2 regions of the Mesorhizobium sp. Cs1321R2N1 genome follow, and region 2 is predicted to be linked to the other one. Evidence: riboswitches for the same ligand, from Rfam matches in the RefSeq annotation. Region 2 holds a riboswitch; the other holds the start of a gene.

Evidence for each region. Region 2 has a riboswitch for S-adenosylmethionine ahead of metX (homoserine O-acetyltransferase MetX). Riboswitches for the same ligand answer to the same signal wherever they lie in the genome.
Region 1: another riboswitch for S-adenosylmethionine. It lies ahead of O7A61_RS06135 (O-succinylhomoserine sulfhydrylase); the one in region 2 lies ahead of metX (homoserine O-acetyltransferase MetX).

The regions. Positions count from the first base shown of each region.
Region 1 is NZ_JAPYKP010000014.1:7,475-15,164, forward strand. Features, by position in the region: gene argF (ornithine carbamoyltransferase) at 1-172, shown strand, start outside; gene O7A61_RS06120 (Hsp33 family molecular chaperone) at 355-1,386, shown strand; gene apaG (Co2+/Mg2+ efflux protein ApaG) at 1,462-1,854, opposite strand; gene O7A61_RS06130 (ceramide glucosyltransferase) at 2,074-3,225, shown strand; gene O7A61_RS06135 (O-succinylhomoserine sulfhydrylase) at 3,253-4,443, opposite strand; SAM riboswitch at 4,500-4,577, opposite strand; gene O7A61_RS06140 (2'-deoxycytidine 5'-triphosphate deaminase) at 4,718-5,809, shown strand; gene O7A61_RS06145 (hypothetical protein) at 5,881-6,204, opposite strand; gene araD1 (AraD1 family protein) at 6,384-7,376, opposite strand; gene mmsB (multiple monosaccharide ABC transporter permease) at 7,580-7,690, opposite strand, start outside.
Region 2 is NZ_JAPYKP010000041.1:14,296-21,985, reverse strand. Features, by position in the region: gene O7A61_RS13455 (glycosyltransferase) at 1-244, opposite strand, end outside; gene O7A61_RS13450 (Stf0 family sulfotransferase) at 323-1,171, opposite strand; gene metW (methionine biosynthesis protein MetW) at 1,117-1,731, opposite strand; gene metX (homoserine O-acetyltransferase MetX) at 1,853-3,022, opposite strand; SAM riboswitch at 3,142-3,219, opposite strand; gene hisC (histidinol-phosphate transaminase) at 3,355-4,464, shown strand; gene O7A61_RS13430 (prephenate/arogenate dehydrogenase family protein) at 4,470-5,405, shown strand; gene O7A61_RS13425 (sugar kinase) at 5,402-6,331, opposite strand; gene O7A61_RS13420 (DUF2125 domain-containing protein) at 6,339-7,337, opposite strand; gene O7A61_RS13415 (gamma-glutamylcyclotransferase) at 7,491-7,690, shown strand, end outside.

The DNA of each region.
Region 1 (7,690 bases), on a different contig from region 2:
GCTGATGGCCAGGGCAAAGCCCGATGCCCTGTTCATGCATTGCCTGCCGGCTCATCGCGGCGAGGAGGTGACCGACGAGGTCATCGACGGGCCGCATTCGGTGGTGTTCGACGAGGCCGAGAACCGGCTCCACGCCCAGAAGGCAGTGCTCGCCTGGTGCCTCGGTGCTTGAAGTCTCTTGGGTGCCTGAAATCTCTTGGGCGCCTGAAATGCCTGGGCGCCTGAAGTGCCTGGGCGCCTGAAGTGCCTGGGCGCCTGAAATGTCTGGGCGCTTGATCTGCGGGGGCGCGATGCTTATCTGCGCCGCATCACGCAAATCAAGCGCGTTTGGACGCATGTGCCCACCAGGGCCGCATGGCCGCGCCCTGGAGCTTTGTCATGTTGGAAAGCCATCAAGTGACTGAACATCACCCCAAACTCGGCGAGTTCGGCTACGCCGGTGACGATCACGTCGTTCCCTTTGAAGTCGGTCCGCTCGACGTGCGTGGCCGCACGGTCCAGCTCGGGCCGATGCTCGACGCCATCCTTGGCCGCCATGACTATCCCGAGCCGGTCGCCCGCCTGCTGGCGGAAGCCTGTGTGCTGACGGTGCTGCTCGGCACCTCGCTCAAGTTCGAAGGCAAGTTCATCCTGCAGACCCGTACCGATGGGCCTGTCGACATGCTGGTCGCGGACTTTTCCACGCCCTCGGCGCTGCGCGCCTATGCGCGTTTCGACGCCGACCGGCTGGAGGCACTGATCGCGGCCGGCGAGACCTCGCAGCAAACGCTGCTTGGCAGCGGCGTGCTGGCACTGACCATCGACCAGGGCGCCCATACGCAGCGCTATCAGGGCATCGTCCAGCTCGACGGCGAGACGCTGGAAGAGGCGGCGCGCACCTATTTCCGCCAGTCGGAACAGATCCCGACCGACCTCAGGCTCTCGGTCGCCAAGCTGCTGACGCCCGGTGTCGGCGGTGCGCGCGAGCAGTGGCGTGCCGGCGGTATCCTGGCGCAGTTCCTGCCGCAATCGCCCGAGCGCATGCGCATTCCGGACCTGCCGGGTGGGGATGGCGATCCGCGCGAGGAGATCCATGATCCCACAGACAATTCCTGGCAGGAGTTGCTGGCCTTGCTCGGCACCATCGAACCGACCGAATTGATCGACCCGACCATCGGCGCCGAGCGGCTGCTCTACCGCTTGTTCCACGAGCATGGCGTGCGCGTCTTCGGCGGCGTTCCCGTCGCCGACCAGTGCTCATGCTCCAGGGACAAGATCCGCGGCATCCTCGAGGGCTTCTCCGCGCAGGAGATCAAGGACAGCACCGAGGATGGCGGCATCCACGTAGCCTGCGAGTTCTGCTCGACGCAGTACGACTTCGATCCGGCGGAATTTGCGGCTCAGTGAGCTATCTTTCCTTCTCCCCGTTCACGGGGAGAAGGTGCCCGACGGGCGGATGAGGGGCAGCGCGACCGCCGGTGCTCAGTTCACCGTGCGCCTTGTCCCCGGCAGATCGAGCGAGAAGGCGGGGATTGCGATGTCGAACGTCTCGCCGCGCTTGTTGCGCATCGTGTAACGTCCGACCATGATCCCGGACGGTGTCGAGAGCGGGCAGCCGGACGTATATTGATAGCTGTCGCCGGGATTGAGCTCCGGCTGGTCGCCGACAACGCCTGGCCCGCGCACTTCCTCGACCCGGCCGGCACCATCGGTGATGTGCCAGTAGCGCGACAACAACTGCACGAACTCGTCCGACTGGTTGTCGATCGTTATCTGATAGCCCCAGACATAACGGTTCTCCGAGGGATCCGAACGGTCCTCGAGATAGAACGGCCTGACCTGCACTTCGATGTTGCGCGTCACGGCGCGGTACATGAGCGGCTCCAAACAATCCGACGATTTTCGACGCTCCCGGTGAGCAGGTCAACGTGCGCGTCTTGTCGCGCCCGGCCTTGAACCGCAGGTGCCGGCAAAGAATGTCATTTAAGTGACACACGACAATGGTGGTGTGCACGAACCGGGCGACTCGGCGCTCTGTCGAACTGTTGAAAACGGCCATGATGCGGGCCGCCTTTCCGGAGTGACCAGATCTCGATGGAACTCACCTTCATAGCCGCCTCGCTTTCGACCGCTCTCATCCTTTCAAACGCCGCCAGCATTTCGCTCGCCGCCTCACGGCTGAAACGGCGCGGCTCGATCGCCCCGCCGGCCGGCAAGTCGCAACCGGTCTCGATCGTCGTCCCGTCGCGTGGCGTCGAGGCGTTCACGCATGAGACGCTGGAGCGCGCCTTCGCGCTCGACTGGCCACGTTATGAGCTGATCTTCTGCGTCGCCAATGCCGACGATCCGGTGGTCAAACTGATAAACAGGGCGATTGCCCGGTTTTCCAAGGTGCCGGCCCGGCTGCTGATCGGCGATGACCGTGTCAGCGCCAATCCAAAGCTCAACAATTGCGTCAAGGGCTGGGAAGCGGCGCGCCACAGCTGGGTCATTCTCGCCGATTCCAACGTCTTGATGCCGAGGGACTATGTCGAGCACATGATGGCGGCATGGCGGCCCGATACCGGCCTTGTCTGCTCGACGCCGATCGGCTCGCGACCCGAGGGTTTCTGGGCCGATGTCGAATGCGCCTTCCTCAACACATTGCAGGCCCGCTGGCAGTATGCCGGCGAGGCGCTTGGCCTCGGCTTTGCCCAGGGCAAGAGCATGCTGTGGAACAAGCCGATGCTGGACGCCAATGGCGGCATTCGTGCGCTGGCCGCCGAGATAGCCGAGGACGCCGCCGCCACCAAGCTGGTCAACGGCCTCGGCCTGCGCGTCAATCTCGTCGCGGCGCCCTTCGAGCAGCCGCTCGGCCAGCGTACCGTTGGCGAGATCTGGTCGCGCCAGGCCCGCTGGGCGCGCCTGCGCCGCGTCACCTTTCCGCTGTTCTTCGCGCCGGAAATCCTGACCGGCGCGGCGGTGCCTCTCGCGCTGGCGCTGGTTGCGGCGGCGAGCGCGGGCGTCAGCCTCTGGGCAACCGCGATTGCCGTGTTGGCGGCCTTCTACCTTCCGGAATGCGCGCTGGCCTTGTCCAAGGGCTGGCATCTGTCGCCGCGCATGGTCGCGGCGATGATCGCGCGCGACGTGATGCTCCCGTCCATCTGGGCGCGCGGCTGGCTCGGCGGCGCCGTCGACTGGCGTGGCAATGCCATGACCATCCGCACCAAGGCGGCCGAATTGGAGGAGACGCCGTCGCGCGCCTGATCGCCGCGGACGACGCTCCTAAGCAGCTTATCTGGCTGCCTGCAACGCCTGCGCGATGTCTTCCAGCAGGTCGTCGGCGTCCTCCAGGCCGACAGACAGCCTTAGCGTGCCAGGCCCGATGCCGAGTTCGGCGCGGGCCTCGTCGCTCAAATTCTTGTGCGTCGTCGTCGCCGGATGGGTGATCAGGCTCTTGGCATCGCCGAGATTGTTCGAGATCAGCACGATGTCGAGGGCGTTCTGCAGGGCGAAGGCCGCCGGCTTGCCACCCTTGACGTCGAGGCAGATCAGAGTCGAACCGCCCGACATCTGCTTCTTGACGATATCAGCCTGCGGGTGGTCGGCGCGGCCGGGATAGATGACGCGGGCGATCTGCGGCTGCTCGGCCAGGAAGTCGGCGATCCTGCCGGCGCTTTCCGTCTGCTGGCGCACGCGCAGCGGCAGCGTCTCGAGGCCCTTCAGCAGGGTCCAGGCATTGAACGGCGACAGGCTGGGGCCGGTGTGGCGGAAATAGTCGTGCAGGTTTTCGTCGATCCACTTCTTGTCCGACAGGATGACACCGCCCAGACAGCGGCCCTGGCCGTCGATGTGCTTGGTGGCCGAGTAGACGACGATGTGCGCGCCAAGCTGCAACGGCTTCTGCTGCAGCGGCGTAGCGAAGACGTTGTCGACGACAAGCCGCGCGCCGATCGAGTTGGCAAGCGAGGCAACGGCCGCGATGTCGACGACTTCCAGCGTCGGATTGGTCGGGCTTTCCAGGAAGAACAGCTTGGTGTTCGGCCTGACCGCCTTTTCCCAATTGGCAATGTCGGTGCCGTCGACCAAAGTCGCCTCGATGCCATAGCGCGGCGCCAGCGTCTCGACCACCCAGCGGCAGGAGCCGAACAGCGCGCGCGCCGCCACGATATGGTCGCCGGCCTTGACGCTGCACAGCAGCGCCGCCGTCACCGCCGCCATGCCCGACGCCGTGGCGCGTGCGTCCTCGGCGCCTTCCAGCGCGCACATGCGCTTTTCGAACATGTCGACGGTCGGGTTGGCGTAACGCGAATAGATGAAGCCAGGCTCTTCGCCCTTGAAGCGGGCTTCCGCCGCCTGGGCGGTCTTGTAGACATAGCCCTGGGTCAGATACATCGCCTCGGAGGTTTCGCCGAAGCCGGAACGCAGGGTTCCGCCATGCACGAGTGCCGTCTGAGGTTTCCAGTTGCGCTTCTTGGTGCTCATCGCTTTGTTCCAGACACAAAAAAACCGGCCGCGAAAGTCGCAACCGGTCCATACGGCCTTGCGGCCCGACGGTCCTTTAGCGACTTGTTTAACGTGGCTGCAAGCCGACCGGCCAAATCACCACGGGATAACGACCCTTTAGACCCGCGCCGCGCTTGCGTCAATTGCCGGCTTCATTAAGAGGTTTGTACCAAGGCAGGTTCCGCAAAGTGCCCAGCGGTTTTGCGGCAAGAACCTGCAACAAAGGAGACCAGTCTTGGGGCGGAGCCAGACTTTGCGGCAGACAGGCATTCTTCCCGATCAGGACATTTCGGCGCTGCTCCAGTCCGGCGCGCTGAAGTCGCCGCGTGCGCTCGATGCCGATCAGATCCAGCCGGCTAGTCTTGATCTCAGATTGGGCGAGAAGGCCTGGCGGGTGCGGGCCTCGTTCTTGCCCGGTCCCAACCACAAGGTCTCGGAAAAGCTCGATCGGCTGCAGCTGCACGAGATTAATCTGACCGAAGGCGCGGTTCTCGAAACCGGCTGCGTCTACATTGTGCCGCTGCTCGAAAGCCTGGCCCTGCCGGCCGACATTTCGGCCTCGGCCAACCCAAAGAGCTCGACCGGTCGCCTCGACATCTTCACCCGCGTCATGACCGACCGTGGCCACGAGTTCGACAAGATCGCCGCCGGCTACAACGGTCCGCTCTATCTCGAAGTCAGCCCGCGCACCTTCCCGATCGTTGCGCGCACCGGTTCGCGCCTGTCTCAAATCCGCTTTCGCACCGGCAACGCGCTGCTTTCGGAAGCCGAACTGCATGAATTGCACCGCGCCGAGATGCTCGTCGCCACCGAGCCGCCGAACATTTCGGGCGGCGGCATCGCGCTGTCGATTGATCTCAATGGCGACAAGGATGGGCTGGTCGGCTATCGCGGCAAGCACCACACTGGCCTCATCGATGTCGACAAGCGTGCCGCCCAGGATGTCCTCGACTTCTGGGAGCCGATCCACAAGAGCGGCGCCGGCGAACTGGTGCTCGATCCCGACGAGTTCTACATCCTCGTCAGCCAGGAGGCGGTGCATGTGCCGCCGCTCTACGCCGCCGAGATGACGCCCTTCGATCCGCTCGTCGGCGAATTCCGTGTTCACTATGCCGGGTTTTTCGATCCGGGGTTCGGCCATTCGGCGGCCGGCGGCACCGGCAGCCGCGCGGTGCTCGAAGTGCGTAGCCACGAAGTGCCGTTCATCCTCGATCATGGCCAGATTGTCGGCCGGCTGGTCTACGAACACATGCTAAAGCGCCCGCAGGCGCTTTACGGGACCGACCTGGGCTCGAACTACCAGGCACAAGGCCTGAAGCTGTCCAAACATTTCCGCCCGCGCTGATCCTGGCGCCATGAGGCCATGCAGAACGACCTCTCCAGGTTCGAGGACTTCAGCATCCGTTTGACGTTTGACTAGCCGTGAAACATGCGCTTTTTCGCAATGCCGAGACACGCATTGAAGCTGCCGACGAACAGCAGTTCGCGCCGTGCGAGTTGCGTTTTACCCCAGATGCGTGTCTGCCTTGCAGCGTCAAGCGAAGCCTTTGATCCTCGCAAGGGGAACAGGACTTTGTCCAGGCAGCCGAGGACATGGGCCCGGGCTGAGTCTATCCCGCATGGTTTGGCCGCCTCGTTCAGTTTCGCACCGCCAAGCGTGGACATTCGCCGGTCGGCGTTTTGCATCAGAAATTCGACCTGAGGGCTTGAGTAGCCGGACGTTAGAAGCCGGTTCTTCATCAGTCCGAGCGCTTCGCCATAGGATTTGGGACTGCACTGCGCGGCTCCATAAGCCACGGATGACGCGTGCACGAGCAAGAGCGCGAAGCCAAGGGTTCGTACGGCGCCTGGCAAATAACTTGGGACCATATGTCAAAGCCTGTCATAGGACCATCGATGACGTCCTGGCGTCTGGCGCTTCACAACGCCTTCACCGCCACCTTCACCGGCTTTTCGATTTCCAGCGGGTTGCGCAGCGGCAGGCCGAAATCCCCGGCCTCGATCTCGAACACGTCGCCGGCTTCGGTCGTGACGCCGTCGGCGAAGGAAAGCGTGGCCGTTCCGAACATATGCACATGCACATCGCCCGGCTGGCGGAACGCCGAATATTTGAAATGGTGGTGCTCGAGATTGGCGATGGTGTGCGACATGTTCGCTTCGCCCGACAGGAACGGCTTCTCCCACATTGTCCTGCCGTCGCGCACGATGCGCGACGTGCCGCGGATATCCGAAGGCAGGTCGCCGATCAGAATTTCGGGCCCGAACGAGGCATTGCGCAGCTTGGAGTGAGCGAGGAACAGATAGTTTACGCGCTCGGTCACATGGTCCGAGAATTCGTTCGACAGCGTGAAGCCGACACGGAATGGCGCGCCGTCATCGCCGATGACATAGATCCCGGCGATCTCCGGTTCTTCGCCGGCATCCTTGGCAAAGGCCGGTGACATGAGCGCGGCACCAGGCGCGACCGCCATGGTACCGTTGCCCTTGTAGAACCATTCCGGCTGCACGCCGATCTGGCCTTTCGCGGGCTTGCCGCCTTCCAGTCCCATGCGGAACATCTTCATGGAATCGGTGAGTTGCTCCTCGCCGTCGGTGCTGAGCTTCTTGTGCATGGAATCGCGCGTCGCGGCCGAACCGAGATGCGTCAACCCCGTGCCGGTCAGATGCAGATGCGCCGGGTCGGGGTGATTGATCGGCGACAGGAGGCGCCCTCTCTTGTAGGCGGCGTCGAGATCGACCGTCTCCCCCAGTCCCTTGCGTTCGATCAGGGCCGTCAGGCCGACGCCGGTGCGGGCCGCCTCCATCGCCAGCGAATAGACGCTGCGCGCGCCGTTGATAATCCGGGTCTTCCCGCCGCTGCGGGCAACGACACGGATTGTCTCGGCGTCGTCGAGAATCTGCGAGATCAGCATGATCAGTCCTCTCTCATTTATCTGTATCCGGCTGCTAATGGGCAAACCCTGACCGGCGCGGCGCGGGAACGCGCCACGGTTGAAATGTTTTCGTCCGGATTGCGTTCGCGAGCCTGGTCCTTCCCCGGACTTCTTGGTGCCGACGGGCCGCCGGCAGCTTCGCGATCTAGAACCCGTATGCCTCCTAGTCCTCGCCCCAGCCCTTAAGCCTTGTTCTTGTTGTAGACGTCGAAGATGACGGCCCCGAGCAGGACCAGTCCCTTGACCACCTGCTGCCAGTCGACATTGACGCCCATGATCGACATGCCGTTGTT
Region 2 (7,690 bases):
GCGCTACCGCCCTGACGTCGATACGAAGCGATCCGACGTCGGCGTCCGTGCCGCCGTGAGAGATAACAACCTTGGGTCTGTGCAAGCCGGCTGAAGAAACCGCGGTGATTTCACGTGCCAAGGCCTTCAGGCCAACGCCGACTTCGTCCCAATCGATGGACTTGGCGTTCTCCATCTCCACCACGAGGGAATATGTTGTGTGTGGTTCAACCATTTCCGCATGGACCATATCGCTGCGTCGCACTGGCGATAGTCCCTGCAAGTCCGCCTAAAGGCAACCCTTTCAAGATCACGCGGGGATGTTTCCCAACAATACTGACGATCAGCCACCGCCACCAAATCGGGACCAAAGGGAACCGCGAGTGCGGTCAACCGGGAATCTTGAAGTGTCTGAATATTGCGCCAAGAAACGCTGCCGCCATTCTACATTGACGGTGTCTCGTTGGATTGCGAGGCCGGACGCAAAGCCAAATCCGACGTCACGGGCAAGCTTGGCGTTAACGAGACCAGCGATTTTCTTGAGACTGGTCTGTGGGTCTTGCAAAAGATCCTCATATGTCAACGACAGGAAAGGCACACCGTTTTTTGTAAACCAGAGGTCCCAAACCAGATTTTCCAGCACAAGTTTATCAAGCGACTGTGCGATCGCCGCGCCGTCGTAACGTGGCGCGTTGTTGGCGGTCTCAGTAGAACGGAATCGGCCGGTCTGACGGGCGCGCGCCCAGGAGATTGCCTGGCCAAGGAGATCGCGGCGCGTTAAACGGACATAGCGCAATTCTGGGAGGGTGGCTGGTAGGTCGATGGTTCTAGCCACTTGTGAAAATTGGCTGGCAAACAGTTTGACTGCGTAAATTCCGGAAGGGGATCGCCCATCCCTCAATGCCCGCAAGACTTGAGCGCGGGGATCGCGAGGATAGTTCGGCAATTCAAGAAGACGGCGGCCGCCGAACCACTCCAACGGGTTGCCAAGCCCGGCGGCTGCCATCAATCCAGCGAGATGATTGCTGCCGCTGCGCGGTGACGTGCAGACCAGAATTCCAGCTTTTATGCCAGACAGGATGTCAGGTGGTATTTCAACCGGAAGAGGCCGTCTGCGAAAGAAATGCATGGCAACCACTACCGCTTCAGCAGGAACACAGCCTGTTGGCCAAAGAAATTCCAGAACCACCATGGCATCGACAGGCCGATCCTCTGGCCGTTGGCGTCGAGCGCTGTCGCCTTTTCCACCGTCGCGCCAAGCTCTTCGCACAGATTGACGAAGTCGCGGATGGTGCAGAAGTGGATGTTGGGCGTGTCGTACCAGGAGTAGGGCAGATCCTTGGTCACCGGCATTCGGCCCTTGACGAACAGCGACAGGCGCACCCGCCAATGGCCGAAATTGGGGAAGGAGACGATCGCCCGATTGCCGATCCTGAGCAGTTCGTCGAGCACCAGTTTTGGGTTGCGGGTGGCCTGCAGGGTCTGCGACAGGACGACGAAGTCAAAACCCTTGTCGGGATAGAATTCGAGATCCTTGTCAGCATCGCCCTGGATGACCGAGAGGCCGCGCGCCACGCATTCGTTGACGCCGCGCTGCGACAACTCGAGCCCGCGGCCGTCAACCTGCTTGGTTTCCTGCAGCAATTCGAGCAGCGAGCCGTCGCCTGAGCCGACGTCGAGCACGCGCGATTGCGGCGGGATGAGGTTGGCGACGACCTCGAGGTCGACACGCTGGCTGCCGTTGACGCTCATGGTTTCGCCTCCTGAGTGGCGCACGACCATGGTCCGGAAAGTCCGCAACTCTTCGGGGTCATGGCTTCGCCTTTCTGTTTGACGCATGACCTTGGTCCGAAAAGTCTGCAACTTTTCGGGGTCATACGCCCAGCCCCTTGGCGCGCGCGGCCGAGCCGATGAAGCCGTTGATGGCGGCAAACAGTTCCGGTTCGTCGAGCAGGAAGGCGTCGTGGCCGCGATCGGTCTCGATCTCGACGAAGGATACCGAGGCGCCGGCGGCGTTGAGCGCATGGACGATGGAGCGGCTCTCTTCGGTCGGAAACAGCCAATCCGACGTGAAGGACACCAGGCAGAAGCGGGTTTTGGTGCCGGCAAAGGCGTCCGCCAGCCGACCGCCATGGTCGGCGGCGAGGTCGAAATAATCCATCGACCGTGTCATGTAGAGGTAGGAGTTGGCGTCGAAACGGTCAACGAAGGTCATGCCCTGGTGGCGCAGATAGCTCTCGATCTGGAAATCGGCATCGAAGCCGAAGGTCAGCGCTTCGCGATCCTGCAGGTTACGGCCGAATTTGCGGTGTAGGGCGGCTTCCGACAGATAGGTTATGTGGGCGGCCATGCGCGCCACCGCCAGCCCCTTTTCCGGGCGCCTGCCGTGCTCGAAATATTTGCCGCCATGCCAGTCCGGATCGGCCATCACGGCCTGCCGGCCGACCTCGTGGAAAGCGATGTTCTGTGACGAATGGCGCGCGCCGGTGGCGATCGGCAGTGCCGAAAAAACCCGTTCGGGATAGCTCGACGCCCATTGCAGCACCTGCATGCCGCCCATCGAACCGCCCAGCACGCAGAACAGCTTCTCGATACCGAAATGATCGACCAGCATCTGCTGCGCGCGCACCATGTCGCGGATGGTGATGACCGGAAGGTCGAGCCCATAGGGCTTTCCCGTGGCGGGATTGGTCGAGGCCGGCCCGGTGGAACCAAGACAGCCGCCGATGACGTTGGAGCAGATGACGAAGAAACGGCTGGTGTTGATGATCTTGCCGGGGCCTATCAGCACTTCCCACCAGCCTGGCTTGCCGGTCACCGGATTGGTGCTGGCGACATGCTGGTCGCCGGTCAGCGCATGGCAGACGAGGATGGCATTGGAACGGGCGTCGTTCAGCGTGCCATAGGTCTGGTAGGCGATCTGGAATGGCGACAGCAGCGTGCCGGCGTCGAGCTTGAGCGGCTTGTCGGGCCCGAAACGCAACACCGGGCTCGACGGTTGGTCGGCCTCGTTGTTGGTCTTTGCTGCACGCAGAACAGCCATCACGTCTCTCTTGCTGCACCATGCTTTTGCGGAAATCGCTGCCGATCTCCGCGCCGCCGATGCGTTCGTCCGGCCGGTCGCGGACAATAAAAAACCGGCATTGCCTTCGCAAAGCCGGTTACGTCACGCAAACGGCCCTTTAGCGAATTGTTTAACGTGGCTGCAAGCCGACCGGCCAAATCACCACGGAACTGTCCCTGTCCTTCTAGAACTCGCCCGCCTCGCCGTCAATGCCGGCGGCCGGCACCACTGCGCCCCTCGACATTGCCTGCCATGGCTTGTATTTCCGCAGCGGCTTCCGGATGGAGGCGTTTTCGACGGATTTTGCAAAAATGAACCAGACACCTGATCAGGCACGTCCGACCCCGCGCGCGGGCATCATGGACATAGACGCCTACGTGCCCGGCAAGAGCACGGCGCCGGCCGGTGTCGCCAAGGTCTACAAGCTGTCGTCGAACGAGAATCCGCTTGGGCCCTCGCCGAAGGCGATCGAGGCCGCGCGTGAGGTCGCCGGCAAACTCGACGTCTATCCCGACGGCACCGCCAGGCGGTTGCGTGAGGCGATCGCCGAGGTGCATGGCCTTAACGCGCAGAACATCATCTGCTCGAACGGTTCCGACGAGATCCTCGGCCTGCTGGCGCAGACCTATCTCGCGCCCGGCGACGAGGCCATGTTCACCGAACACGCCTTCATGGTCTACAAGATCTACATCCAGTCGGCGGGCGCCACCCCGGTGGTGGTCAAGGAGACCGACGAGCGCGCCGACATCGATGCGATGATGGCGGCCGTGACGCCGCGCACGAAAATCGTGTTTCTGGCCAATCCCAACAACCCGACCGGCACCTATATGCCGTTCCAGGAGGTGCGCCGGCTACATGCCGGACTGCCGAAAAACGTGCTTCTGGTGCTCGACGCGGCCTATGCCGAATATGTCCGCCGCAACGACTATGAAGCCGGCATAGAACTTGTCGGCAGCGCTGAGAACGTGGTGATGACGCGCACCTTCTCCAAGATCGGCCTCGGCGGCGCGCGCATCGGCTGGATGTATGGTCCAATGCACATTGTCGACGCCATCAACCGCGTGCGCGGCCCCTTCAACGTCAATGCGACGGCGATCGAGGCCGGCATCGCCGCGATCCGCGACCGCGCCCATGTCGAGCGCAGCGTGGCGCATAACGAGACCTGGCTCACCTGGCTGAGCGAAGAGATGACCGGGCTCGGACTGCGGGTGACGCCGAGCGTCGGCAATTTCCTGCTCATTCATTTTCCCGACGACCAGAAGCATTCGGCGGCGGCTGCTGATGAGTATCTGAGCGCGCGCGGCTATATATTGCGGCGCGTTTCAGGCTACGGCTTTCCCAACGCGCTGCGCATGACCGTCGGCACTGAAGAGGCCAATCGCGGCGTTGTCGCCGCGCTCACGACATTCCTGAAAAGCTAGAAACCATGACATCTCCGATGTTTGAAAAAATCGCGCTGGTCGGCATTGGCCTGATCGGTTCGTCGCTCGCCCGCGTCATTCGCCGTGAGGGTTTGGCTCGCCACGTCGCCATCTCGACCCGCAGCGCGGCAACGCTCAAGCGGGCCGAAGAACTGGGCCTCGGCGATTCCTACACCAGGGATGCCAGGGAAGCGGTCCGCGACGCCGATCTGATCATCGTCTCGGTGCCGGTCGGTTCGTCCGGCGCGGTGGCGGAGGAAATCGCGCCGGCGCTGAAAAAGGGGGCGATCCTCACCGATGTCGGCTCGACCAAGGCGTCGGTCATCGCGCAGATGCAACCGCATGTGCCTGACGGCGTCCATTTCATTCCCGGCCACCCGCTGGCGGGCACCGAAAAATCCGGCCCGGATGCCGGGTTTGCCGACCTGTTCGACAATCGCTGGTGCATCTTCACGCCGGTACCAGGCACCGATCCGGAAGCGCTGGAACGGCTCTCGGAATTCTGGCGCCGCTGCGGCGCCAACATCGACACGATGGACCCGCAGCACCACGACATGACGCTCGCCATCGTCTCGCATCTGCCGCACATCATCGCCTACAACATCGTCGGCACCGCCGACGATCTGGAATCGGTGACCAAGACGGAAGTGATCAAATATTCCGCCTCCGGTTTTCGCGATTTCACGCGTCTGGCCGCCTCCGATCCGACCATGTGGCGGGACGTGTGCCTGCACAACAAGGATGCCATCCTGGAAATGCTGGCGCGGTTCTCGGAGGATTTGGCCTTCCTGCAGCGCGCGATCCGCTGGGGGGACGGCGACAAGCTGTTCGACCTGTTCACCCGTACCCGCGCCGTGCGCCGCTCGATCATCGAAGCCGGCCAGGATATCGACGCGCCCGATTTCGGCCGCCAGGCGGTCGAGCACCCGGCAAAGAGCTAAGCTGTTTCAGGCCAGGTCGCTGCCATCATGGCGAGCGTCTCCGCCCGATCTGGCGCGCCCAGCCTGCCGCCGAAGCGCAGACATTTGAGCGCGGCGGCCGCACTTGCGAAACGCAAGGCCTGTTCGACCGGCATGGCTTCCGCCAGCCCGACGGCAAAGGCGCCATGAAAGACATCGCCAGCGGCCAGCGTGTCGACCGCCTTGATCCTCGGTGCCTCGACATGGCGGGCTGATCCAGCGCTTCGATCGAGCCACCAGGTTCCCGCCGCACCGCCGGTGACCGCGACGAAGGCATCGGTGCGGGAGGCAAGGTCGGTGCAGGCGGTCTCCAGATCCAGCGCGTGGCCACATATGATGCGGACTGCCGGTTCGGAGGCGACGATGTGCGAGGCCAGCGGCAATAATTGTTCCAGCACCGCAAGCGGCGCGGTATCGGCATCGAGGATAGCCGGCCGGCCAGCGGCGCGCGCCGCCTTCAGGGCCAGGGCAGCGGCACCCGGCCAGCGCACGTCGGCCAGCACGGCATCGAATGTCGTGACGTCGGTGAACGGCAAGGCCTCGGGATCAGCCTGAGCGCGTGTGTCGTAGAAAGGCACGATGATCCGCTCGCCATGCGCATCGACCAGGATCGAGGCCAGTGCCGAGCGCGCACCGCTGACGCGGCGCACATGGCTGCAATCGACGCCCTCGGCCTCTATTTCCGCAATCAGCTGAGCGCCGACCGGGTCGTCGCCGGCGCTCGCCCATAGCGATACCTCGGCGCCGAGACGATGCGCGGCGCAGGCCGCGCTCGTGGCCATGCCCGAGGCGATCTGGATGCCGTCGGAGGCGATGAACTTTCCCTGATGATGGGGCAATGTATCGACACGCAGGATCGTATCCAGCGTCAGCGCCCCGACACTCAGGAGCTTCACGGGTCTTGCCATGGCGGGACTATTGCACCGGCTTGATCTTGCCCAGCGGGATGAAGCCGAGCGAGGCCTTGCCCTTGACCACTTTCAGCGGCATCGACGGTTCGCTGCCAAGCAGCGCCAGGGCGCCAAAACCCTGCTCGATCGCATTCTTCTGCTCGGGTATGGCGCCGGCAAGAATGGATGCCACGGCCTTGGGATCCTTGATCCTGATCATCAGATCGGCGTCGACCAGGCCCTCGGCATCGACCGAAAGCGGCCCGGAAACGGTGACACGCGCCGTTCCCGACGACAGATCGAGGGTGCGGATTTCGATCCTCTGGCCGCGCAGGCTTTTCACCTGCGTGCCGATCACCGCGACGCCGTTCTTCAGTGTCACGTCGCCGCTGGCATCGAGCGCCGGCAGCACGCGCCCGCCGATCGCATCGGGATCGATCTCGAGATCGCCAAAGCTGCCGACATAGTCGAGATCCCCGCCATTCGGCTGCAACTGGCCTGATGCCCTGCCGGCACTGAATAGTTCGACCGGATCGGTGTCGTCGGCCGGGTCAGTTTGGCCCGACAGGCCCTCGGCCTGCAGCGATATGCGCCGCGGCAGCGGGTACCACAGTTTGACGTTGGCCTGCAGATTGTCCCAGTCGATCCAGAGCGGCATCATGCCCGGGACGGAGGTCCGGAGCGGACCGCGCAGACTGGCAACCGGCGACAAGGGTTGGACGATCTGGGCGGTGGCATTGAAACTACCGGCCGAGGCGGCGATGTTCTTGGCATCGTCCTCGTAAGCGAGGTTGTCGCAAGAGACGGCAAAGCTCAGGGGATAGCCACCGACCTGGAGATTGGCGCAGCCGGCCTCGATGCCGCTTTTGTTGAGCGTGGCAACCGCCTTGTCGGCCTCGGACCTCACCCTGCCGGCCATATAGAACCAGCCGGCGCTGTAAATGGCGAACAGCACCAGGATGAACGCGGCAAGCCACCACAGGCGGCGACGGCTACCCGGTTGGCGTTCGTCACTTGACGTCATGCTTTGGCTCTCGTTAACGCATGGATGGTGTGGACGGATTCTCGATTCCGACAACACCAGGGGACAGAGACGAATAGGTAGACGGACACGGGCGGAAAAAACACCGGTTTCCGGTGCGGTGTTGCCATTCTTTTTGCAATCAGGCGCGTTGATATGGGCGATTTTTGGGTGTTCGGCTACGGTTCGCTGATCTGGCGGCCGGGTTTCGCGCATGTCGAGACACGACGCGCCCACCTGCATGGCTATCGCCGCTCGCTCTGCGTCTATTCCTTCGTGCACCGCGGCACGCGTCAGCGGCCCGGACTGGTGCTTGGCCTCGACCATGGCGGTTCCTGCGTCGGCCTTGCATTCCG